Linked DNA regions of Jeotgalibacillus aurantiacus. The main gene of each other region encodes a partner of the protein of the gene in region 2 in a complex. Links are inferred from orthologs where the notes say so. Each region holds a gene or a part of one and is shown on either strand. Other genes may lie near its edges.

Region 1 (11,696 bases), on a different replicon or contig from region 2:
AAATTGAGTTCGTGAGGTTATGCCGTGAATTTGTGAGGTTAGCGGTAAAGTTTGTGAGGTCAGCGACTACTTTTGTGAGTTGAGTCCGAACTTTCGTGAGCTCACACCCGAAGTTTGTGAGTTCAGTATCAAAAGCCTCACAAGATAAATACTTAGTAGCGCGGCCGCAGACCACATAGCCAACACAGCCCTCTCGTGTCATATTGAAATTGTGTTCGTGAGGTTGTGCAGTGAATTTGTGAGGTTAGTGGTAAAGTTTGTGAGTTCAGCGACTACTTTTGTGAGTTGAGTCCGAACTTTCGTGAGCTCACACCCGAAGTTTGTCAATTCAGTATCAAAAGCCTCACATGATTGATACTTAGTAGCCATGGCCGCAGTATACATTCCACAGCACCGCAACGTAAAGCAGACATACTCCCTGGCACAATTAAATCTACACACAATAAAAGAAAGCTCTGATCACCATTGATCAGAGCTTTCTCTTTTTCTATAGCCAAACCATTCCTCTATCTTTACAAAAACAGATCTCAGCCAATTCGAACGTTTTGAGAAGTAAAAACGCTGTACGATCATATAAACGAGCAGCACGCCAATCAGATCCTTTACGGCATCAATGGCGGTTGCTGAGCGGTAGGGGACAAATGCCTGATGAATTTCATCAATAAATCCATAAAAAGCAGCAAATACAGCTGCCAGAGCATGAGTAGCCGTTGTCAGGCGTCCATGAACCAGCAGAGCAGCGATAAACAGCAAATGAAGAATTCCAAATTCAATGAGGTGAAGAGATTCTTTCAAGAAGCGGTCTACGGTACCGTTTGGAAGCTCTACAACCGCATTATGCGGAAGGCCCGACAATATCCAAATCAATATCATATAAAGAAAAGGAAGTGCAGTAACGATGATCTTAAGCCATTTTTTCATAACGTGAAAAGGTCCTTTCCGGATTCATCCTAACGGGATTGTAACATGTCAGGATGAATGTTGAAGAAATAATTTGTGACAATGTATAGAATTTCCTCTAACCGTTCAAAATGATTGCTGAGGTGATGAAAATGATCAAGGGAGACAAATCTCAATCTACCCTAAAAACAAAATTCAAACGCTTTACACAAAAACGCTGGGCTGTACCGGCGCTGTATCTTGGATGCGGGGCACTCGTTTTGACTACCGTGTTCGTACTCCAGGATCGCAATGAGGAAATGGCGGTCAATCCGCAGCAGGAAGTTTCATATGAAGAAAACGGGCAGGACGTCACATTTGGACCTGAAGAGGCTGTAGAAGTGAACAGTCAGGTTGAAAAGATGGCTTTGCCTGTCGAAGACCCTTCAGCAGTAACGGTTCACCGTGCTTTCTACGATCAGGAAGCATCAGCTGAGGAACAGCAAAATGCACTCGTTGTTGTAAATCAGACTTATTATCCGAATCTGGGTGTGGATCTTGTTCAGAGTGGTGAATCATTTAACGTAACAGCTGCGATGAGTGGAACGGTTACACTGGTACAAGAAGATCCATTTATCGGCAATGCTGTGGAAATTGAGCATGAAGATGGTCTCGTTACACGATATCAGGCAGTTCAGGATATCGCTGTAGCAAACGGGGACAAGGTTATGCAGGGACAGGTCATCGCAACATCCGGTGTGAGTGAACTAAACCCTGACGCAGGTACACATGTACATTTCGAAGTATATAAAGATGATGTAGCAGTTGATCCGATTTCTTTCTCAGAGTAAGCATAATGACGCCTCCTGATGGCATATAATGCACAAACGGACCTATAGGAGGCCGGCATCGTGCATGATTACATCAGGGAGAGAACGATCTCAGCTGGCAGACACATCGTTGAGACGGGTGAAACGGTACGCGCCACAGCCAAAACCTTTGGTGTATCTAAAAGCACAGTTCATAAAGATCTTACCGAGCGGCTGCCGGAGCTTCAACCGGCGCTTGCAGACGAAGTAAAACATATACTTAATTATCACAAGTCTATACGCCATTTAAGGGGTGGCCTTGCCACAAAGAAAAAGTATGAGGGTCAGAAGCAGTAGTTCAGCATGGATAAGAGGTCATGAATCAAACGTTTGTTTGGTTCATGACCTCTTGTTTTTGTTGTGGTAAGATATACTTATTGGACTATGCTTATTTTTAAACAATGTGCATTTTGACCCGATATAAACGATGTATGCCAAAATGACTGCTGCAGAATCCAACCTGATCATTTTTCTCTGACATGATTTAGATAAATACTTATTAATTTGATCAGAGTATATGAACATATAAAAAATAGTGAGCGAGAAGAAGGGAGTCAACCAGTAAGATGTTTGCAAAAGATATAGGAATTGACTTAGGAACAGCCAACCTGCTGATCCACGTAAAAGGAAAAGGAATCGTTCTAAATGAACCATCTGTTGTAGCGATCGATAAAACAACAAACCGTGTGCTTGCAGTAGGTGAAGAAGCACGCAACATGGTGGGCCGTACACCTGGTAACATCATCGCAACCCGGCCGCTCAAAGACGGCGTCATCGCAGACTTTGACGTAACGGAAGCCATGCTGAAGCACTTCATCAATAAACTGAACGTAAAAGGATTTTTATCAAAACCACGCATCCTGATCTGTTGCCCGACCAACATCACAAGTGTTGAGCAAAAAGCGATTCGTGAAGCAGCTGAAAAAAGTGGTGGTAAACGTGTGTTCCTTGAAGAAGAACCAAAAGTGGCGGCGATCGGTGCCGGCATGGATATCTTCCAGCCGAGCGGAAACATGGTTGTGGATATCGGAGGCGGAACAACGGACGTAGCTGTATTGTCAATGGGTGATATCGTAACGTCGTCATCAATCAAAATGGCGGGTGACCAATTCGATTCTGACATTTTAAACTATGTGAAAAAAGAATACAAGCTGCTGATCGGTGAGCGTACAGCAGAAGCGATCAAAATCAATATTGCAACGGTATTCCCGGATTCCCGCAATGAAGAAATGGAAATCCGCGGACGTGATATGGTAAGCGGACTGCCGCGCACGATTACCATCCGTTCATCTGAAGTTGAAAAAGCACTTCGCGAATCAGTGGCTGTGATCGTTCAGGCAGCTAAAAACGTTCTGGAACAAACACCTCCTGAGCTGTCAGCTGATATCATTGACCGCGGCGTTATTCTGACAGGCGGTGGGGCACTTCTTCACGGAATTGATCACCTGCTTGCTGAAGAATTGAAAGTACCGGTTTTCATAGCAGAAAACCCGATGGACTGTGTCGCAATCGGAACAGGCATCATGCTTGAGAACATCGATAAAATAGCGAGCCGGAAATAAGCTGCCATCAAGTCATTTAATTTGTAGAAAAGATTAAATGTTTATTTTTCGAAATGAAAATCAAAAATTTCAAACGAATATAACCAGGCTGACTGCAGCGAATGGGGGCGACTCCTGCGGGAGAAGCGGGACAGGTGAGACTGGTGGCGAAGCCGCAGGGCTCACCGCCCGCCCGAGGAAAGCGTCCCCTGGAGCGGAAGTCAGCCGCTCTTCTAAGAGAATTTGTCCGGTACAGGTATAAACCATTTTACAAAAACTCATGGCACAGCTGTCGAAAATTGCTATAATAAATAGATACATAATACATAACGAGGTGAAACAAACATGTTCAGAGGGTTCTACACCGTTGCAACCGGCATGATCGCCCAGCAAAGAAAAACAGAAATGCTGACCAACAATATGTCCAATGTAAATACACCTGGCTTCAAGGCGGATCAATCTGCCATGCGTGCTTTTCCAGATATGCTGCTCTCAAGCCTTGGCAAAACAGAAATTCCGACACAAAACGGCTTGACCTTGCCGAATTCACCTGTAGTCGGCGGCTTGAACACAGGTGTATATATGCAGGAAGCGATTCCTCTTTTTACACAGGGAGATATCCGGGAAACGGGGCTGAGAACCGATGCAGCCATTATACAGGGAGATATGCCTGTTAACGAAGAAACTGGTTTTCCGGGAGCAGTGTTTTTCCCTCTCGAACATGAAGATGGCGTCATCCGCTATACGAGAAACGGGAACTTTGCGCTTGATCCTGACGGCTTTTTAACAACGCCGGCCGGTCATTATGTGCTGGATGAAAACGGTGAGCGAATTGAATTGACAAGCGATCAGTTTGAAATAACTCCTGAAGGACAGATCATTCAGGATGGCGCACCTGTTGCCAGAATCGGAATGGCATATTCTGATGACCCGCGCTCTCTTGTGAAAGAAGGAGACGAGCTGTATCGTGCCCCTGAAGGCGTTCTGCTTCCAGATGCATATGCTGCTGCAGATGTGAATTTCACTGTCGTGCAGGGCTCACTTGAACGGTCAAATGTGGACAGTGCACGGACAATGACGGATTTAATGACAGCTTACCGATCATTTGAAGCCAATCAAAAAGTGCTGCAGGCGTATGACCGCAGCATGGAGAAAACGGTCAACGAAGTCGGCCGTCTTAACTAAGGGGGATAATTAATGATCCGCAATATGGTGACTGCAACCAATACAATGAATCAGCTGCAAAAACAGCTTGATATGATCGCGAATAATCTTGCGAACTCTGCTACAACCGGTTACAAGCAGACAACAGCAAATTTTACATCTTTATTGCATCAGGAAATCCAGCATACACGTGAAACAGGTGCACCCCGTATGACGCCTGATGGATTGCGTCTCGGAAACGGAGCGAAAATCGCACAATCCCAGCTCGTAACCACTCAGGGAGCACTGCAGCGCACAGAGCGGATGATCGATTTCGCTTTTACGCGTGAAAACCAGTATTTTAAGGTGCTCGTTCAATCAGCTGACGGTGCACAGGAGCAGAACTTTACACGCGACGGAGCATTTTATTTCACGCCAATGAACGATGATGAAGTCATGCTCGTTGATGGTCAGGGAAATGCCGTCCTTGATCAGAACGACCAGCAGATCATTGTTGATGGTCCGGTCAATGAAGTACAGTTAAATGATGACGGGACACTCGTCTTCACAAATGGAGGAGGCGCACAACAGGAAATTCAGCTAGGCGTTGTGACCATTGAGCGTCCTCAACTGATGGATCGCGTCTCAAGCGTGTACCTCGGAATTCCGGGGAATCTGGCTGAGCTTGGCGTCGCAGAAGCTGAACTCCTCACTCAAATGGAAGGTGCCCTTCGTCAGGAAATCGGACTGGAGCAGGGAGCCCTGGAAACGTCAAACGTAGACATGGGTAGAGCCGCAACAGAATTAATTGAAGTTCAGCGTAATTATCAATTTCATTCAAGAGCGATCTCGATCTCAGATCAGATGTCAGGTCTTGTGAACGGAATGCGTTAAAGGAGTAAGGAAAATGTCTGAAACCCGCAGTGAAAAAAACAGTAAACCTACAGAAGAAAAGACGGAGTCACGTGTCCCTAGATGGGTACAGGTCCGTCTGTTTCCAATTCTGATCAGGCTTGTTCTGGTCATTGCTCTGGCTGCCGGAAGTTTACTTCTAGGACTGATGGTTGGTTACGGTGTAATTGGGGACGGTAGCCCGACTGACGCGCTCAAAAAGGAAACATGGACGCATATTATTGATCTTGTCACACAGGATACAGAATAGCAGGAGGTTATTTGATGTTAGACATTCAGCAGATTAAAGAAATTATTCCTCACCGTTACCCATTTTTGTTAATTGATAAAATGGTGGAAATTGAAGAAGGAAAACGTGCTGTTGCTATTAAAAATGTAACAGCAAACGAAGAATTTTTTAACGGACATTTTCCTGACTATCCGGTTATGCCAGGCGTACTGATCGTTGAAGCACTTGCACAGACAGGAGCAGTCGCGATGCTGAAACAGGAAGAATACCGCGGCAAACTCGCCTTTTTCACCGGAATCGACAAATGCCGCTTCAAGCGTCAGGTCAAACCGGGTGACCAGCTGCGCCTTGAAGTCGAAATCATCCGCATCAAAGGCCCGCTTGGCAAAGGAAAAGCAACCGCAACCGTAGACGGCGAAATCGCCTGCGAAACTGAGATCATGTTCGCAATTCAATAATTCAATTTATACGCGATATAGCTAATATACAATTCGAGGACGGGATTCCACCGAAGACTCCTAAGGGAGAGAAGCGTCAGATGAATCCCGGCTAGTTTTTAGCAATACAACCACCTGTAGTTCATTGCAGCTCATCACTATATCTTGAAAAGTACATGTTGATCCCTGTCTGTGTTCTATAATAAAGATTATGTTGGTTTCTCATACAAGGGCGTGGGCCATCCGAAGACTCCTGCGGCAGAGAAGCGACAGGTGAGACAGCGTAGTGCGCAGCACTAGCTGGCTCACCGCGCGGCCGCGGAAAGCGAAGGATGGCCCACGCCCGGTTACAAAAAATATCTAACCCATACATAATCCCACCCTCTCCGGGAAAACTAGCCAAAGACCGCATTATTAGGTCAAAAAAACAAAAGGAGAGGGAAGCGGTATGAACAAAACACTAAAGCTTACAGCAGGTGCGATGATGGCAGCTGCACTTATGGTCGGATGTAATGTCAATGACGGCGTTCCGGATAACAATGAATCCATGATGGATAACAACCGTGTCAACGATGTACAAAACGACATGGACAACAATGCGGGCGAACGTGGTGACGGTTATAATAACATGGGCCGTGACAACAATGGAACAAACGGTAATAATGACATTATTGATAACAACGACAACAATCGCGAAGATGTTATTGAAGATGATATCGACCGTGAAGACCGGGATAACCGGGACGAATAAGAAACAGGCTGCCGGAAATGTCCGGCAGTTTTTCATACATAACTAATTATTTTTCCGGATTCTCCAATATCATATCATTCTTTTTTCATTCCAGATTCCTGAAAAAAGTGGGTGCATATGAATAAAGACATACGTTTTTCTCTTAGGATGTATTGATGATTGAGCTTTAGAGATCAATGATGTAAAATTCACTAAGGGATTCTTTGAACGTAAAATAGAGTGTACAGAAAGTTTAGGAGGTTTAATTCTTTCATGCTACAACAATTGCCAACGGGCACCAAAATCAGTATTACCAGGTCCATTAACATCGCTTTTGAACAATATATGTCCGATATCCAGTGGAAAGAGGACAAATTTGATATGGTTGACTTTATGAATTCGTGGAGCCAGTACATAACAACACAGGCATCATGGTATGAAAATCTCGATGATGGGATTAAGAAAAGCCCGGATTTTCATCAAAATCTCGCTGATAAGATCAATGAGGTTATTGAAAAAATCCTGAATGAAGAACCAACAGCTGAACAGATTGAGCGAATTCAGGAGCTCCAGTCATATTCTAATAAAGAATGGGATTATTCCTGTAAAGCAGAAGCAAAATATGTCATTAGTGAATTAGAAAAAAATCAGGCATAATATGTATAACATAAATATAAGCGGACATCCATGCCACTGGATGTCCGCTTTAATTGTTGTTATCATCTTTTAACAAGCCCCGGTTTTTCCTTCATCTGCTTTTTAAACTGTGCCAGGAGTTCTTCACCACTCAGGTTTTCCTTTTCAAGAATGGAAGCAAGAAGCTCTTCAGCATACTCATTTCGCTGATTTCTCATATGACCAATAAAAAGAACGCTGATTTTTTCACCGATCGGTCTGACAGCATGAACATGGGCATAAAGCGAAGCAGGGTCATTTTTCTCGCTGGAAATCACAGCAAGAACCTCGATATTTTCTCTGTTTTGCTGAATACGCTGGAAGTATTCTAATTCCCTATCAACCAGAAAAACCTCTAGAATCCATGTGTGGTGATCATCTTCTTTATTTATAATCAGGCCGTCGATCAAATTGAAATCACGGATAGTATCATTTTCAACAATCTGTACACGCTTAAGTTTAAACGTTTTCATAGCTACGCCTCCTTCAGCATTCCATTGCCTCATTATATCATAATTATTTTCTGAAAATTTGTTTTAAAATGTTGAATTTAGAAATTTCCCGGGGAATAATCGAATAATTTCAGGGGAAATCACAAGCAAAATGAACGAAAATTCTCCTTTAAGATAAGGGTAAAATCAATTTTTCCTTGTTTTACAACAATTTTCCCACCCGGTATGCTTAGGTCATTCCTCAAGAGAAAGGAGGGAAGACATGATTAATCAGGTGACGATTGTCGGAAGGCTGACCAGGGATCCGGAATTAAGGGAGATTGGATCAAATAAACATGTGTTAAATGTAACCGTTGCAGTGAATCGCCCCTTTAAAAATCAGGCAGGTGAAAATGAAGCTGATTTTATACGGTGTACTATCTGGAATCGCGTGGCGCAAAACACATCGGAGTATTGCGAAAAAGGATCGCTTGTTGGTATTACCGGAAGACTCCAGACAAGGGTATTCAACAGGGATGACGGTTCAAAAAGCTACTTTACCGAAGTGTTCGCTGACTCCGTAAGATTTCTTGACCGCAAAAAAGCTGCGTCTGAAGCCGAATTTGAACCTTTTCCTGAACCACCGCCGACTCCTGCAGAACAGAATGCTTCAGCTGAAACACATTTTGAAGTCATCCGTTAACGTCATTTGATTCCCCGTTTTTAACAGGTCACAGGACAGCTGCTTATGGTGAACTTCCCCTCCCCGTAAGTGTGCTGTCATAGTGGTCACTTCGTAACAGCACCCCCGTTTAACAGAAGATATAAAAAGACCGTCTGATACATCCAGACGGTCTTCCATTTATGATAAGACAAGAAGATCCTCGAGCTCTTCATTTGAAAGCTCGGTAATCCACTGATCTCCCCTTATAATTTCCTCATTCAGAGACTGCTTCTTTTCAAGCATTTTATCGATTTTTTCCTCTACTGTTCCGGAAGAAATGAATTTGTGAACATGAACAAACTTTGTTTGTCCAATCCGGTAGGCACGGTCTGTCGCCTGATTTTCAACAGCAGGATTCCACCAGCGGTCATAGTGAATCACGTGGTTGGCAGCTGTCAATGTCAGCCCCGTTCCGCCAGCTTTCAGAGATAGAATAAAGATTGGGAATTCTCCTGACTGAAATCTTTCAACAAGTTGGTCGCGCTGGTGCTTAGGAGTCGAACCATTTAAAAATGGAACAGTTTGACCATATTTCTTCTGTAGCACCTGCTGAATCATCCTGCCCATTGAAAGATATTGAGTAAAGATGATGGTTCCTTCACGGGCCTCCATAATCTGCTCAACAAGATCCATCAGTTTACCCATTTTTTCAGATCGCTCCACCAGCATTTCCGGTGCTTCCTCCTGCAAATAAAGGGCAGGGTGATCACACAGCTGTTTGAGTCTATTGAGCATTTGAAGTACCATTCCTCTTCGTTCAATACCTGACAATGCAGGGATTTTTTCGAGTGTATCTTTCACAAGCTGCTCATAAAGGGTCGCCTGCTCAGTTGTCAGCGGACAAAACTCCTTCTGTTCAATTTTCGAAGGAAGATTTAAACCGACAGCAGGATCCATTTTTGTTCGTCTGAGCAGAAATGGGCGAATCCGCTTTTGCAGCTTTTTCGTCAGTTCCTCAGAACCATCCCGTTCAATAGGGGCAATATAATCCTTACGGAAATTTGACAGTGAACCGAGATAGCGGTGGTTGATAAAGTCAAAAATTGCCCATAGCTCAGACAAGCGATTTTCCATCGGTGTTCCTGTCAGGGCAAGATGATGCTGTCCACGGAGACTCCGAATGGCTTTTGACTGCTTCGTAAACGGATTTTTAATATTCTGTGCCTCATCAAGAGCAACCGCAGCCCATTGCAGTGAAGTCAGTTCCTCCTGATCAGAATGACAAAGACCAAAAGACGTCAGAACGACATCAGCCTGACGGATGGAAGCTGGAAAATCTTCTCCCTTCGCACGTGCCGGACCGTAATGCAGGTGAACACGAAGATCAGGTGCAAAGCGTTCAATTTCCCGCTGCCAGTTGCCGAGAACCGAAGTTGGGCAAACGATTAGAAATGGATGCTCAGGGGATTCAGATTCTCTTACATGAAGCATATAGCTGATCAGTTGAATCGTTTTCCCAAGCCCCATATCATCTGCAAGACAGGCTCCAAATTGATTCGAACGTAAAAAGCTCATCCAGCTGTAGCCTTGCTGCTGATAAGGACGAAGCTCACCCTGCAACCCTCCAGGAGGCGGGAGAAGGGGGATTTTGCCGACATCATTAAGCTTTTCCATCATGGATTTCATGGAACGGTTCAGCTCAAATTGAATACGCAGATGATCCGCATCCTCCTCTTCTTCATCATCCAGCTGATCAACAAGCAGGTCCTGCATACTGATGCCATGTCTCTTTGCCGCATTCATGGCCTGCTGAATTCTTGCGATCATGGCAGGGTCCAGCGCTATCCAGTCCCCATTTACCTGAATAAATCTCTTTTTCTCATCAACGAGTGCCTGAAATTCTTCATCAGATAAATCACTGCCATTAATTGAGATTTTCCAGTCATAATCAACAAGTGCTTCAAGTCCGACAAAGGAAGGACGGTAGCTCCGATCTCCTTTAACTGAAGCTTTCAGCGCAACAGATGATTTCTGAATCTGCTTCCACCAGGAAGGCAGAAGAATTTCCACATCAAGTGCAAGCAGCTTTTCACTACCTTCTGTTAGAAAGAGCCATGCCCGTTCTTCAGCCATTTCCAACTGCCAGACATCGTCCTCTTTTAAATAAGGAATAAGGCGTATCCATCGTTCCAGCTCCTGTTCAATCACTGAAATTTGATCAGTCCAGCGGGAAGGAACAGAGCGCTCAAGCGGCGCATACAGGTTAAGGTCATACGTCCAGTCAGCTCTCCTGCGATCCCGTAAAAAAGGCTGCATCGTCCAGAGCTCTTCTTCAGAGGAGGGTTCCTCCAGCCTGATGCCAAACCGGTAAGGGAGTTCAAGATCCTTCTGTTGCACCCACATCTGCCACTTTTCTTCATCGAAATAAGCGGCCAGATCTTCAGCCTCCAGAATATGACCTTCATTAAAAATACGCTCAGCAAGCCCGCTGCTTCTGGGATGATGATCAAAAAAAGAGATAATGGAATGACGATACCAGTCATTCATAAAAGTCTGCTGATCACGGTCCGGCTTGTCAGGCGCGCCTGACATATCGGTCCATTCCTCCCAAAAATCTTCACTGAGAGAAATATCAAATGTCTCGTTTTTAGACCCATGGTTCCATTCTGACAACCATTTACCCTCTGTAATCCATTCATAGAGAAGAGGGGCAGTATCAAATACAAACTGTGCCTGTTCAGACAGCTCCCATTCATAACGTCCATGAAATTGTGGCTGGGAAAATAGCGTCAGCAGACTCCAGCTGTCAAGCGGTATACTTTGTGACGGAAGGTCTGTAACTTCAGGCAGGACCGTTCCATGAAACGTTTCTTTATGCCATAGAAGGAGGGAGTTTTGCCACTCTTCAGTTGGAATCATTTCACCATCATCACTAACCATTCTCAAAGAAAAGTATCCATCTGTGAGCGGATATACATCAATGGTTTGCATCAATCAGTTTCCCCCTTTCACATTCTTCACGGAAGGCACGCAGACGCTTATATTTTTTCATCAGCCGGTCAAAGTAAATATCAAAACGCGCGGACTGTCCCATTTCTTTATAAATACTTCTCAACTTCTTCAAATATCTCACAGCTTTTTTGTACGTCTCCCGCTGTTTTCTGACTATCAGAACCTCAATCCACT
Region 2 (11,698 bases):
TTTCATGCGGTCCAGTCAAACCATGAAGGCGATTTGATTGATGCACTGCATCAGGCAGAGGATGATTCATATGCAGGGGTTTTGTTTAACCCGGCAGCTTATACGCATACGAGTTATGCCCTTCGTGATGCTGTAGCAGCAGTTTCTTTACCCGTTATAGAAATACATATATCAAATATTCATGCCAGGGAATCATTCAGGCATCAGTCCGTTATTGCGGCTGAAGCAAAAGGGCAGATTGCGGGGTTTGGCGTGTACGGTTATGAACTCGGATTCTACGCTTTAAAACAGATGATTAAGGGAGTTGGAAATGATGAAGCTTGAAAAACTTCGTAAAGAGCTTGCAGGTAAGGCAGATGGAATGCTGATCACGAGTACATATAACAGAAGATATTTAACGAATTTCACCGGTTCAGCAGGTGCCGTTCTGATTTCAGCTGATGAAGCCGTTTTTATTACTGATTTCCGCTACACAGAACAGGCGGAGGAACAGGCGCAGGGATTCACGGTCATTACACATAAAGGTCCGATCACAGAAGAAATCGCCTCCCAGTGTAAACGGCTTGGTATTAAAAAGCTTGGGATTGAATCAGATCACCTCGTTCTGAGCACTTACAGAAGCTACGAAAAATCAATTGATGCAGAACTTGTTCCGCTGTCAGGTGTCATTGAAAAAATCCGCTTGATTAAGACAGATTCTGAGATTAAGATATTAAAGGAAGCTGCGGACATAGCAGACGCGGCGTTTAAGCATATTCTCGACTTTATTCAGCCTGGAAAGAGCGAGATTGAGGTGTCAAATGAGCTGGAGTTCTTCATGCGCAAAGCCGGTGCAGTATCATCGTCTTTTGATATTATTGTTGCATCAGGACACCGTTCTGCTCTTCCGCACGGTGTTGCAAGCGATAAGATCATTGAAAAGGGTGATTTTGTCACGCTTGATTATGGTGCGCTGCACAAGGGGTATGTATCAGACATGACCCGTACACTGGCCGTTGGTGAGCCGGATGCCAAGCTGAAGGAAATTTACCAGGTCACGCTGGATGCACAGCTGAAGGCAATGGATGGGATCCGTCCTGGGATGACCGGAAAAGAAGCGGATGCACTTGCCCGTGATTACATTGCTTCAAAAGGATATGGGGATTATTTTGGACATTCCCTCGGGCACGGGATTGGTCTTGAGGTTCATGAAGGACCAGGACTGTCATTCCGTTCTGATATCGTCCTTGAAGAAAATATGGTTGTGACAGTGGAGCCGGGTATTTATCTGCCTGGAATCGGCGGTGTACGTATTGAGGATGATACGGTGCTGACGGCTGATGGCAATGAAACACTCACTCATTCAACAAAAGAATTGCTTATTTTATAATTTGATACAGGAGGAACAAATATGATTTCAGTAAACGATTTTCGTACAGGTTTAACTATTGAGGTAGATGGCGGAATCTGGCGTGTAATGGATTTCCAGCACGTGAAGCCTGGTAAAGGAGCGGCTTTTGTCCGTTCAAAGCTGCGTAATCTTCGTACAGGTGCTGTGCAGGAAAAAACATTCCGTGCAGGTGAAAAAGTGGCGAAAGCACAAATTGATAACCGCCGCATGCAGTATCTTTATGCCAATGGAGATATGCACGTATTTATGGATAACGAGTCTTATGAGCAGATTGAACTTCCTGCTGCACAGATCGAATACGAACTGAAGTTTCTTCAGGAAAACATGGAAGTACAGATCATGATGTATCAGGCTGAAACACTTGGGGTTGAACTGCCAAACACAGTTGAACTGAAAGTAGTTGAAACTGAGCCTGGCATTAAAGGTGATACAACAAGTGGCGGTTCGAAGCCGGCTACAGTGGAAACGGGTCTCACAGTAAACGTACCTTTCTTTATTAACGAAGGTGACGTTCTGGTCATCAACACGACTGATTCTTCATACGTTTCAAGAAAATAAAAGCATTTGAAAAAAGTCCGGTATTTACGCTGCAAGCGTAGATGCCGGACTTTTTTGTGTGTAAACAGTCATGAGGATGGTTGAGGGCAAAAAGCTCTTCGTCATAATTACCGCTGCTCACCATAGAATGAACGTAAAAGTAAGTGTCTCAAAAAAGGAGTATCAGCACATGCATATGATCTACTCGCTTTTCACCAGAAATCTGCAGGAATACATATTGCCCGCTGCGGGTGAATCGCTTACCGGCTGGCATGAAATCAGGATCCGTATGAACCGTCATATTGAACTGATCGGGCTGAATCAGAGAAAGGAAATTCATTATGAAGTGACAGAGGATGACTGCTTTTATTTAATGGACAGGCTGACGAGCTATTCCCTATACTCCCATACAAAAGACATCACATCCGGATTTATTACGCTGAAAGGAGGGCATCGGGTCGGCCTTTCAGGTGAAGTGGCGTCAAAAACAGATCAGGTTCAGGCATTCCGTTATGTCACATCCTTTGCGATCCGGATTGCCCATGAAAAAATCGGATGTGCAGAACAGGTTCTAAAGCTTCTCTGTACAAGAGAACCTGATAGGTTGCCGCATCTACTTATTTACGGGATGCCGGGAAGTGGGAAGACGACCTTTTTGAGGGATTCAGCCCGGATTCTTTCAGGGGGATCTGAGACAATAACTGACATTCCTCTGAGGACGGTATGTGTTGTAGATGAACGGTCAGAAATTGCCGCCTCCTGGCAGGGGGTTCCGCAGCTGACGTTTGGGCTGAGTCTGGATGTGCTCGATAAGTGTCCGAAAACACTTGGCATTCAATGGATGGTCAGGAGCATGAGTCCTGACGTCATGATCGTGGATGAGATCGGAAGTCTTGAGGATCTCGGTTCGATCAAGGAAGCAGTCGCTTCAGGTGTCATTCTTTTTATGACGGCACACGCCAGCAGCTATGATGATCTATTGAAAAAAAACGGATTCCGGGAACTATTAGAAAAGACTGTCCATTTCACACTGCGCTGTACGTGTGATCATTATCTCCTTGAGTTTCAGGGTGAAGCGATTGAAGAGGTTGAAAAATGATGATGTTTGCCATAGGTGCAGGCTGTATTGTGGTCAGTTTTACACTTGAAGGTATGCGAAGGGCTTCCATTTTAAGAAAGAGGAGGCTCGTTTTACTTGATATTGTGAGAGCGTGCCACTGGATGCTTGGAGAAGTCTCCGGCAGACAAACGTCCATGATGGAAATCATCCGCTACCAGCAACAGTCAGATTCTCTGCTCGTTCCTTTTTTTAGAGCGCTGAAAGCAAACATGGGACAGGAGGATAAGCCGCTTCCTGAAATATGGAAGGATACGGTTGTGCAAACCGGTGAATTTTCCTGCCTGGATGCTGAGGATGTAAGCTGGGTGATGAGGATTGGTGAGGCGTTTCAGGGGATGAATGCCGAGATGGTGGAGCGTGATCTTAACTTTACGGTATCAGGTTTACAGGCAAGATATGAACAGGCGCTTGAGCGTGAGGGGAAGTTTGTAAAAATATACAGAGTTGCCGGGGTGACGTGCGGTCTGCTCGCAATATTGCTTTTAAGCTGATGACAGGAGAGGTAGCAGGTGATCATAGATGCAGACATATTATTTAAAATTGCAGGAGTGGGACTTGTCGTGGCCTTTTTATACACTGTTCTGGATCAGGCGGGAAAGAAAGAATATGCGCAGTGGCTTGCGTTTTTCGGCTTTATATACGTGCTGTTTATTGTGCTGCAGGCACTTGATACTTTTTTCAGTGCTGTCCGTTCCGTCCTTATGTTTTATGAATAGAGTGTGCTGCCGATGGAGGAGTTAATCCGGACTGCAGGGATTTGTTTTTTAATCGGATTTTTAGCGCTTGTCATTAAAGAACGATCGCCGCAGGTTGCCATATTGCTGACGCTTTGCGGGAGTGTTTTACTGCTGACAGAGCTCCTGCACGCTTTGAAAATGGCTGTCACGATGCTTCATCAGTTTGCGGGGTATGTTCCGGGTCTCGGAGAATATTCATCCATTTTGCTAAAAGTACTGCTCATCGCATTTTTATCAGAAATCTGCATCCATCTATTAAAATCGATGGATCAGCCTCTACTCGCCATCATTATTGAATGGACGGGCAAAATGATCATTCTGATGATTGCGTTCCCGGTTTTTATTGAATTAATGGAAAATATGCTAATGCTGTTGCCGGATCAGTTCGCCAAGGAGCCGTTCTGATGAGTGTACCCATACAGCAGGAGCAGATGAAGCAGGATCAGCTTATGGCCCCGGAACATGACACGTGGCTCAAATATTGGGACGAACTGTCCGTGGATTATGGTGAGTACATGCCGGAGCTCTCAAAACAAACATTTTTTGAAGCAGTTACCAATCCGTCAGAAACGTTCACAGAATGGTTTTCAGGTTTTTCGATGTTTTTTTTTCATCAGATCGCTGAAAATATGCAGATCATTTTTTGGCTGCTGTTATTCCTGGTGATCGGATCGATTCTTCAGATTTTGCACCAGTCTTTTTCTCATCAGGCTGCAGCGGAAGTCAGTCCGCTGGTTTTAACCGGTCTGCTCCTGATGACAGTCATTAAAAGTATACAGAAGTGTCTGGAATATTTTTATGATGCGCTTCATATGATGGGTGATTTTCTTTATGCCTTACTGCCTTTGTATATGGCGTCGATTACCTTTTCAGGCGGACCTGCTTCATCTGCCGTCTCCTATCCGATCATGCTCGCCATGATTCATTTTTCCATGCTGCTTCTCAAAACGGTCATTATCCCGCTTTTTATTCTGGCGATCTTTTTTGATCTCGCCAATACGTTCTCCAGCTCATTTAATACAGGAAAATTCGCTGCCTTTTGCAGACAGCTCGGGTTGTGGATCCTCGGCTTATCAGCTGTCATTTCGACCACGATATTATCAGTTCAGACCGTAACGGCTTCTGTAGCGGACGGTGTAGCGGCTAAGTCCTTGAAAACGATGGTTGGAACATTTATACCTTTCGTTGGGAAAGTCGTATCGGATACGGCAGATCTTCTGCTCGCTTCCTCTGTCCTGGCTAAAAATGCGATCGGTCTTGCCGGTGCCTGTTTATTGCTGATGATTGTGCTGTTTCCAGCCATAAAGATTCTGGTGATTGCGCTGATGTACAGGCTGTCAGCTGTTGTGATGGAGCCGGTTGGTCACCCTTCTTTAATTCAGGCGGTTGATGCGGTCAGCAAAGGTCTTTTTCATATAGGTGCTGCTCTATTATTTATTTGCTGCAATTTCTTTCTGGCGATCATCATCCTTTTATTCGTCAGTAATATTCCGCTAATGATCAGGTGAGGTGATGGATGTGACCTTTTATTCTTGGGCTTCTCAGCTGCTTGTATTGATAGTATTACTCATATTGGCAAGTGCTGCTGCGCCATCAGACTCGTGGAAACCGTTTATCAGACTCATTGCAGGACTGTTTTTCCTGCTATGGCTCATCACCCCGGTCAAATCACTGATGGATGAATCAGAGCATCACCTGATCATGCACAATTTTTTTAATACAGCGTGGTTAAAATCAGAACGCGAACGGGGAGAACAAATAATTGATGGAATGAATGACAAGCGGGATACATATTTATTAGAGCAGGCGGAAGAAGCACTGAGAGGACAGGCGCAGGAAGCACTGGAAACAGACTGTGAATGCCGGGTTGAGGCCGTCAGATTAAATGACGGTTCGAACGTTCACATCTATATTAAAGGGGGATTTGAAAGCGGCAGAAATCTGAAAGAGCGGCTGGCAGCGCTGTGGGAAATGGAGAATGACCAGATCATTTATCATATCAACGAACAACCGGGGAGGGAATGATGGACAAGCTGAAGACGCTGTTTTCATCAAGAGATCCGACGTTTCAAAAGAAATGGCCATTGATTCTGCTTTTGCTGATCATCGGGCTGATCCTCGTTTTACAGGGAAGAGAGCCCTCTGAACAAGAAGTGACCACGATTCCTGTAAGCGAGACGGAGGAAGAGTTCGAGCAGATCAAAAAGCTTGAAAACGAAGCTGAAAAAAGACTGGAAGCCATGTTGAAAAAAGCACTTGGAACAAACAAAGTGGAAGTCATGGTGACGTTGGGGACAAGTGAAAAAAAGATTTTTGCCCGTAATGAAACGACGCAGCAGGATCAGTCCGAGGATCAGAAGGAAGGATTCAGCTCGGCGGCTGACCGGAACTCGATGACCTCGCAGCTCGTTTTCGGGAACCAGTCACAGCAGGGGGCACCCGTGTTGAGTTACATAGAAAAACCGGCGATAACAGGTGTCATGATTGTGGCTGAAAATGGACAAGAGGCAAAAGTAAAAAAACAGATTGCAGAAGCCGTATCAAAAGCGCTGGATGTTTCATCACACCGCGTAGCTGTTATACCTTATGAATAAGGAGATGGATATTAATGCTTAAAAAGCAAACCGTGTGGCTGTTAACGATGGTAAGTTTAGTTGTCGTTTTATCCGTATATTATGTATTCTCGCCTTCTGAAGAATTGTCACCGATTACACTTGATGAGTCAGCTGAAATGGTGTTAGGGGAAGATTCGGATGAATGGCTGCTTGAAGATGAAGTGGATGTAACATCCGAAGCAGCTGGAGATGAATTATTTGACGTATTACGTATGGAGGTTCAGGACGAAAGAAGTGCACTGCGTGAACAGCTGACTTCCAAAGTCGCTTCAACTGAATTTTCAGCAGCTGAAAAAAATGAGGCCTATGCTGCGATGGAAGAATTAACGAAACTAGAAACAAAAGAGCAGATGATCGAATCCATGATTAAAGCACTCGGTTATGAAGATGCGCTTGTGCGTTCAGAGGACAACAGAGTGCTGATCACCGTTAAATCGGCTGAAAATGAACACTCGAAAGAAGCCGCCAATGAGCTCGTTCAGCTCGGACGAAGAGAGCTTGGTGAGCAGGCATTTGTATCCGTGATGTTCGAACCGTCTGAACAGGCAGAATCAGCTGAGTAATTAAAAGCCGGAACAGAGCGCTTATAAAGCGCATGTTCCGGCTTTTTGGCTGTTAGCAGATCGTGGTGGAAGCTTTAATCACCCTGACAATTTCCATACGATCTATTATGCAGGAAATTGCATCCGGGTTGAGAGTGAAGTATGTTACAATATCCATTATGTAAGCGTTTAAATAAAACGTTTTTTACATGAAGTTGAATTATGGGCAGTTGTTATCGTATGATATTAGTAGCTGCTGCTAATAACTAATTATAAAAGTCAAGGAGTGTCTACTATGTTAAAAGTACAGGAAATCAGAGAGTTAATTAAACTGATTGACAAGTCTTCAATTGATGAATTTACATACGAGCAAGATGGTGCAAAAATTAAAATGCGCAAGCAGTCCAATGCTGTCGTACACCAGGTTGAGCAGGTTGTCACAAGCGCACCTGAGCAGACAGCTCCCGTTCAGCAGGCACCCGTTCAGGAAACGGCACCGGCTGCAGTGCAGGAAGAAAAAGCAGCTGCTCCTGCAGTAGAAACGCCATCTCTTGAAGGAACAGTTGAAATTAAATCACCGATGGTCGGCACTTTCTATGAGGCTTCTTCGCCTGATGCAGATCCTTTTGTGAAGGTTGGATCAAAGGTGAGCAAGGATACGCCTGTTTGTATCGTTGAAGCGATGAAGCTGTTTAACGAAATTGAAGCGGAAGTGGATGGAGAAATCGTTGAGGTACTGGTCAAAAACGGCCAGCTGGTAGAATACGGACAGCCTCTTTTTCTTGTTAAAGAATAGTTAGGAGAGAAGACGTATGATTAAAAAGGTATTGATTGCGAACCGTGGAGAAATTGCGGTACGTATTATCAGAGCATGTAAAGAGATGGATATAGAAACCGTAGCTGTGTATTCTGAAGCGGACAGAGAAGCCCTGCACGTGCAGCTTGCTGATGAGTCGGTCTGTATCGGGCCGAAGCTTTCAAGAGACAGCTACTTAAACTTTACGAATGTGATTTCAGCAGCCAAACTGACTGGAGCGGATGCGATTCATCCAGGTTATGGTTTCCTCGCTGAAAACGTGGACTTTGCTGAACTGTGCAGAGACTGCAATATCATTTTTATTGGACCAAGTCCTGAGGCTATTTCAAAAATGGGAACGAAGGATGTGGCACGTGAGACGATGCGTGAAGCAGGCGTTCCTGTCGTGCCGGGTTCAAAAGGCATTGTAGCCTCTATTGATGATGCCCTTACCCTTGCTGAGGAGATCGGTTACCCGGTCATTATTAAAGCGACAGCAGGCGGCGGAGGTAAAGGAATCCGTGTGGCGAAAACACCTGCAGACCTTGAAAAAGGCATGAAGGTAACGCAGCAGGAAGCAGAAACAGCATTCGGTAATCCGGGTGTTTATATTGAAAAATATATTGAGGATTTTAGACACGTTGAGATCCAGGTGCTTGCCGACAGCCATGGCAATACCATTCACCTCGGTGAGCGGGACTGCTCGATCCAGCGCCGTCTGCAAAAGCTGCTTGAAGAAACACCTTCTCCTGCGCTCGATCAAAAGGTCCGTGAGAGAATGGGTGATGCTGCCGTAAAAGCAGCTGAAGCTGTGAAATATACGGGTGCCGGAACGGTCGAATTTATTTATGATCATAACGAACAGTCATTTTATTTCATGGAAATGAATACACGTATACAAGTTGAACATCCCGTTACAGAAATGGTAACAGGTGTTGATCTGATTAAAGAACAGATTCGTGTAGCCTCAGGTGAAAAGCTGCCAATCACACAGGAAGAAGTTGAATTCACAGGCTGGTCGATTGAGTGCCGCATCAATGCAGAAAATCCTGAAAAGAATTTCATGCCTTCAGCCGGAAAAATCACGATGTACCTGCCCCCGGGTGGTCCTGGTGTGCGTGTTGACTCTGCAGCTTATCCCGGCTATGAAATTCCGCCTTACTATGATTCCATGATTGCCAAGGTTATCACATACGGCACAACACGTGATGAAGCTGTTGCGAAAATGAAGCGCGCGCTTTCCGAGTTTGTCATTGAAGGCATTCATACAACGATTCCTTTCCACCTGAAGCTTCTGAATCATGATGTATTTACAGGCGGAGATTTTAACACCAAGTTTTTGGAGACGTATGATATTATGTCTAAGAAGGCTGAATAAAAGGAGGATATTATGATGTCTGAGAATCAGAATAATCTGCTCCAAATGAGCAGCCTGGAACAAAATCAGTTGGGTAAAATTGAAATTGCTCCGGAAGTGATTGAAGTAATTGCCGGTATCGCTGCTTCTGAGGTAGACGGAATTGCTCAAATGCGCGGCAACTTTGCATCCGGTGTTGCTGAGAGACTCGGTAAGAAAAATCACGGTAAAGGCGTGAAGGTCGAGCTTGGAGAAGAGGGCATTATCCTTGATGTGTACTGTACGGTGAAGTTCGGGATCTCGATTCCGACTGTTGCCCAGAAGCTGCAGGATAATATCCGCCAGACACTGCAGAATATGACGGCACTCGTTGCCGAGGAAGTTAATATTCACATTGTTGGGATCCAGTTCGAATCAGCAAAGCTGGAAGAAGAAGAATAAAGACAGATGTAAAAGGTGTCCTTATAAGGGGACACCTTTTTCTGTGTGCTGCATGGACAGCCTGGCAGCACAAACCGTCGGGTGTTTTACGATAGATTTATTAAAGTGAGAATCACGATCATTTTGACAGCGTTATCATGAAAGTTTCATGAAGTTACGTTAGTAGGGACTGCGATTTTGTGCTATGATCTTTTTATGACATGGATATTATGCAATTAGAGAAGGAGTTAAACTTGAAATGAAAAGACGAACGGCCAGAGAAAAAGCGCTGCAGGCTTTATTCCAGATGGATATGAACGAGATGGAGCCGGAAGAAGCGATTGAAAATATTCTGGAAGATGAAAAAAATGATGATTATCTGACAGCCCTTGTAACAGGGGTACATGAAAATAAACCAGAAATCGATCAGACCATACAAGGACATCTCGAGCGCTGGAAGATTGACCGTCTTGCCCGGGTGGACCGGAATATTTTACGGGTAGCGTTATACGAGCTTTTATATAAAAAAGAAGAAGTCCCATATAACGTAGTCCTGAATGAAGCGGTTGAGATCTCTAAGCGTTTCGGTGATGAAAAATCAAGCAAATTCGTGAATGGGGTTTTATCAAAGGTTGTAACGACTTTACATTCACGTGATTGATCACACGGGAGGCGTAAAAGCAGAATGACAGCTGAAATAATCGATGGCAGAAAAATCGGACTGGATATAAGAGAAGAATTAAAAAGCCGTATTGAAAAGTTAAGGGAGAGCGGTCAGCCACCGGGTCTGGCAGTTGTACTCGTTGGACATAATCAGGCGTCGAAAACGTACGTATCAATGAAACAAAAGGCGTGCACTGAGCTCGGGATTTACTCTGAGCTGATCGAACTTCCTGAAGAGACGACAGAAGCCGCATTGCTCGAGGTTGTGAACGCCCTTAATGAAAATGACCGGATTCACGGTATTCTCGTACAGCTTCCTTTACCTGATCAAATCAGCGAAGCCGCAGTTATTGAAGCGATTAAACCGGAAAAAGATGTAGATGGTTTTCACCCGGTCAATATTGGCCGTATGCAAACCGGAGGAGAAGCATTTTACCCCTGCACTCCGTACGGTATAATCAAAATGCTTGAACATAAAGGTATAAACATTGCCGGAAAGCATGCTGTCATCGTGGGTCGGAGTAACATTGTCGGCAAACCGATGGGACAGCTGCTATTAAATAAACATGCGACGGTTACAATCTGCCACTCACGCACGGAAAATCTGGCCTATCATACGAAGCAGGCTGACATTGTGATTGCTGCAGTAGGTATTCGCCATCTGATCACGGCTGACCATATAAAAGACGGAGCGATCGTGATTGATGTCGGCATGAACAGAGATGATGCCGGAAAGCTTTGTGGTGATGTTGATTTTGAAGGCTGCAAGGACAAAGCGTCTGCGATCACACCTGTTCCCGGCGGTGTCGGACCCATGACGATTACAATGTTACTCGCGAACACAACAGAGTCAGCAGAACGCGCCCGCATGAAATAAAAGATCAAGAGTGGCTCCCGGGCATTGCCCATATAAAGGGGGCCGCTTTTTTATTGAATACCGGAATCATATTTTATCATGTCCGAAAGGAGAAACCGTATGTCTACTCCGAGGTACCTGACTGTCAGTGCATTAACAAAATACATAAAAAGAAAATTTGATGCTGACCCTCACCTGTCTAACGTTTATATTAAAGGGGAATTGTCAAATTTCAAGAAACATTCGAGCGGACATTTGTATTTCACATTAAAAGATGGAAAATCAAGAATTGCCGCCGTGATGTTTTCCTCTGCTGCTTCCTCATTGAAATTCCAGGCTGAAAACGGGATGGAGGTACTGATTCAGGCGGATGTTTCTGTATTTGAATCAAGCGGGCAATATCAGCTCTATGTGAAAAAAATGGAGCCTGATGGCATCGGCGCCCTGTATCTTGCCTATGAACAGCTAAAGGAAAAGCTGTCAGAGGAAGGGTTATTCCATGCTGAAAGAAAACGCGGACTCCCGCTTTATCCTGTTAAAGTAGGTGTCATTACGTCTCCGACCGGAGCGGTGATCAGAGATATTCTGACCACGATAAAAAGACGATATCCAGTTGTATCCGTCAGGCTCTATCCCTGCTCAGTCCAGGGCGAAAAAGCCGTACC

The links.
Region 1: the proteins of H7968_RS05230 (region 2) and H7968_RS01240 are in contact, whole or in part, in a crystal structure (PDB 3TUF), measured with the Bacillus subtilis proteins. The link is inferred for Jeotgalibacillus aurantiacus from one-to-one orthologs.

What each region holds. Positions count from the first base shown.
Region 1 is NZ_JACNMS010000001.1:256,786-268,481, reverse strand. Bases 1-2,891 are described here. They hold H7968_RS01240 (M23 family metallopeptidase), read left to right. Parts: upstream 1-1,052; coding sequence 1,053-1,730; downstream 1,731-2,891. Other genes in these bases: mreB (rod shape-determining protein), read left to right, coding at 2,315-2,891; spoIIID (sporulation transcriptional regulator SpoIIID), read left to right, coding at 1,791-2,045; H7968_RS01245 (VanZ family protein), read right to left, coding at 460-921. Also shown: more of mreB, read left to right, coding at 2,892-3,310; H7968_RS01225 (flagellar hook-basal body protein), read left to right, coding at 3,635-4,474; H7968_RS01220 (flagellar hook-basal body protein), read left to right, coding at 4,487-5,326; H7968_RS01215 (DNA-directed RNA polymerase subunit beta), read left to right, coding at 5,340-5,594; 3-hydroxyacyl-ACP dehydratase FabZ, read left to right, coding at 5,609-6,031; H7968_RS01205 (hypothetical protein), read left to right, coding at 6,459-6,761; H7968_RS01200 (hypothetical protein), read left to right, coding at 7,014-7,397; H7968_RS01195 (YwpF-like family protein), read right to left, coding at 7,460-7,888; H7968_RS01190 (single-stranded DNA-binding protein), read left to right, coding at 8,130-8,549; H7968_RS01185 (DEAD/DEAH box helicase), read right to left, coding at 8,709-11,501; H7968_RS01180 (SWIM zinc finger family protein), read right to left, coding at 11,488-11,696. UniProt on the Bacillus subtilis protein: Involved in forespore engulfment and required for anchoring membrane proteins on the forespore side of the septal membrane. Forms a channel with SpoIIIAH that is open on the forespore end and closed (or gated) on the mother cell end.
Region 2 is NZ_JACNMS010000002.1:87,693-99,390, forward strand. Bases 5,285-8,177 are described here. They hold H7968_RS05230 (SpoIIIAH-like family protein), read left to right. Parts: upstream 5,285-6,392; coding sequence 6,393-6,962; downstream 6,963-8,177. Other genes in these bases: H7968_RS05215 (stage III sporulation protein AE), read left to right, coding at 5,285-5,292; H7968_RS05220 (stage III sporulation protein AF), read left to right, coding at 5,303-5,809; H7968_RS05225 (hypothetical protein), read left to right, coding at 5,809-6,378; accB (acetyl-CoA carboxylase biotin carboxyl carrier protein), read left to right, coding at 7,237-7,737; accC (acetyl-CoA carboxylase biotin carboxylase subunit), read left to right, coding at 7,754-8,177. In the rest of the region: aroQ (type II 3-dehydroquinate dehydratase), read left to right, coding at 1-324; H7968_RS05185 (M24 family metallopeptidase), read left to right, coding at 311-1,369; efp (elongation factor P), read left to right, coding at 1,391-1,948; H7968_RS05195 (stage III sporulation protein AA), read left to right, coding at 2,118-3,026; H7968_RS05200 (stage III sporulation protein AB), read left to right, coding at 3,023-3,538; spoIIIAC (stage III sporulation protein AC), read left to right, coding at 3,557-3,763; H7968_RS05210 (SpoIIIAC/SpoIIIAD family protein), read left to right, coding at 3,776-4,189; more of H7968_RS05215, read left to right, coding at 4,189-5,284; more of accC, read left to right, coding at 8,178-9,115; H7968_RS05245 (Asp23/Gls24 family envelope stress response protein), read left to right, coding at 9,131-9,535; transcription antitermination factor NusB, read left to right, coding at 9,774-10,175; bifunctional methylenetetrahydrofolate dehydrogenase/methenyltetrahydrofolate cyclohydrolase FolD, read left to right, coding at 10,200-11,054; xseA (exodeoxyribonuclease VII large subunit), read left to right, coding at 11,154-11,698. UniProt on the Bacillus subtilis protein: Involved in forespore engulfment. Forms a channel with SpoIIIAH that is open on the forespore end and closed (or gated) on the mother cell end.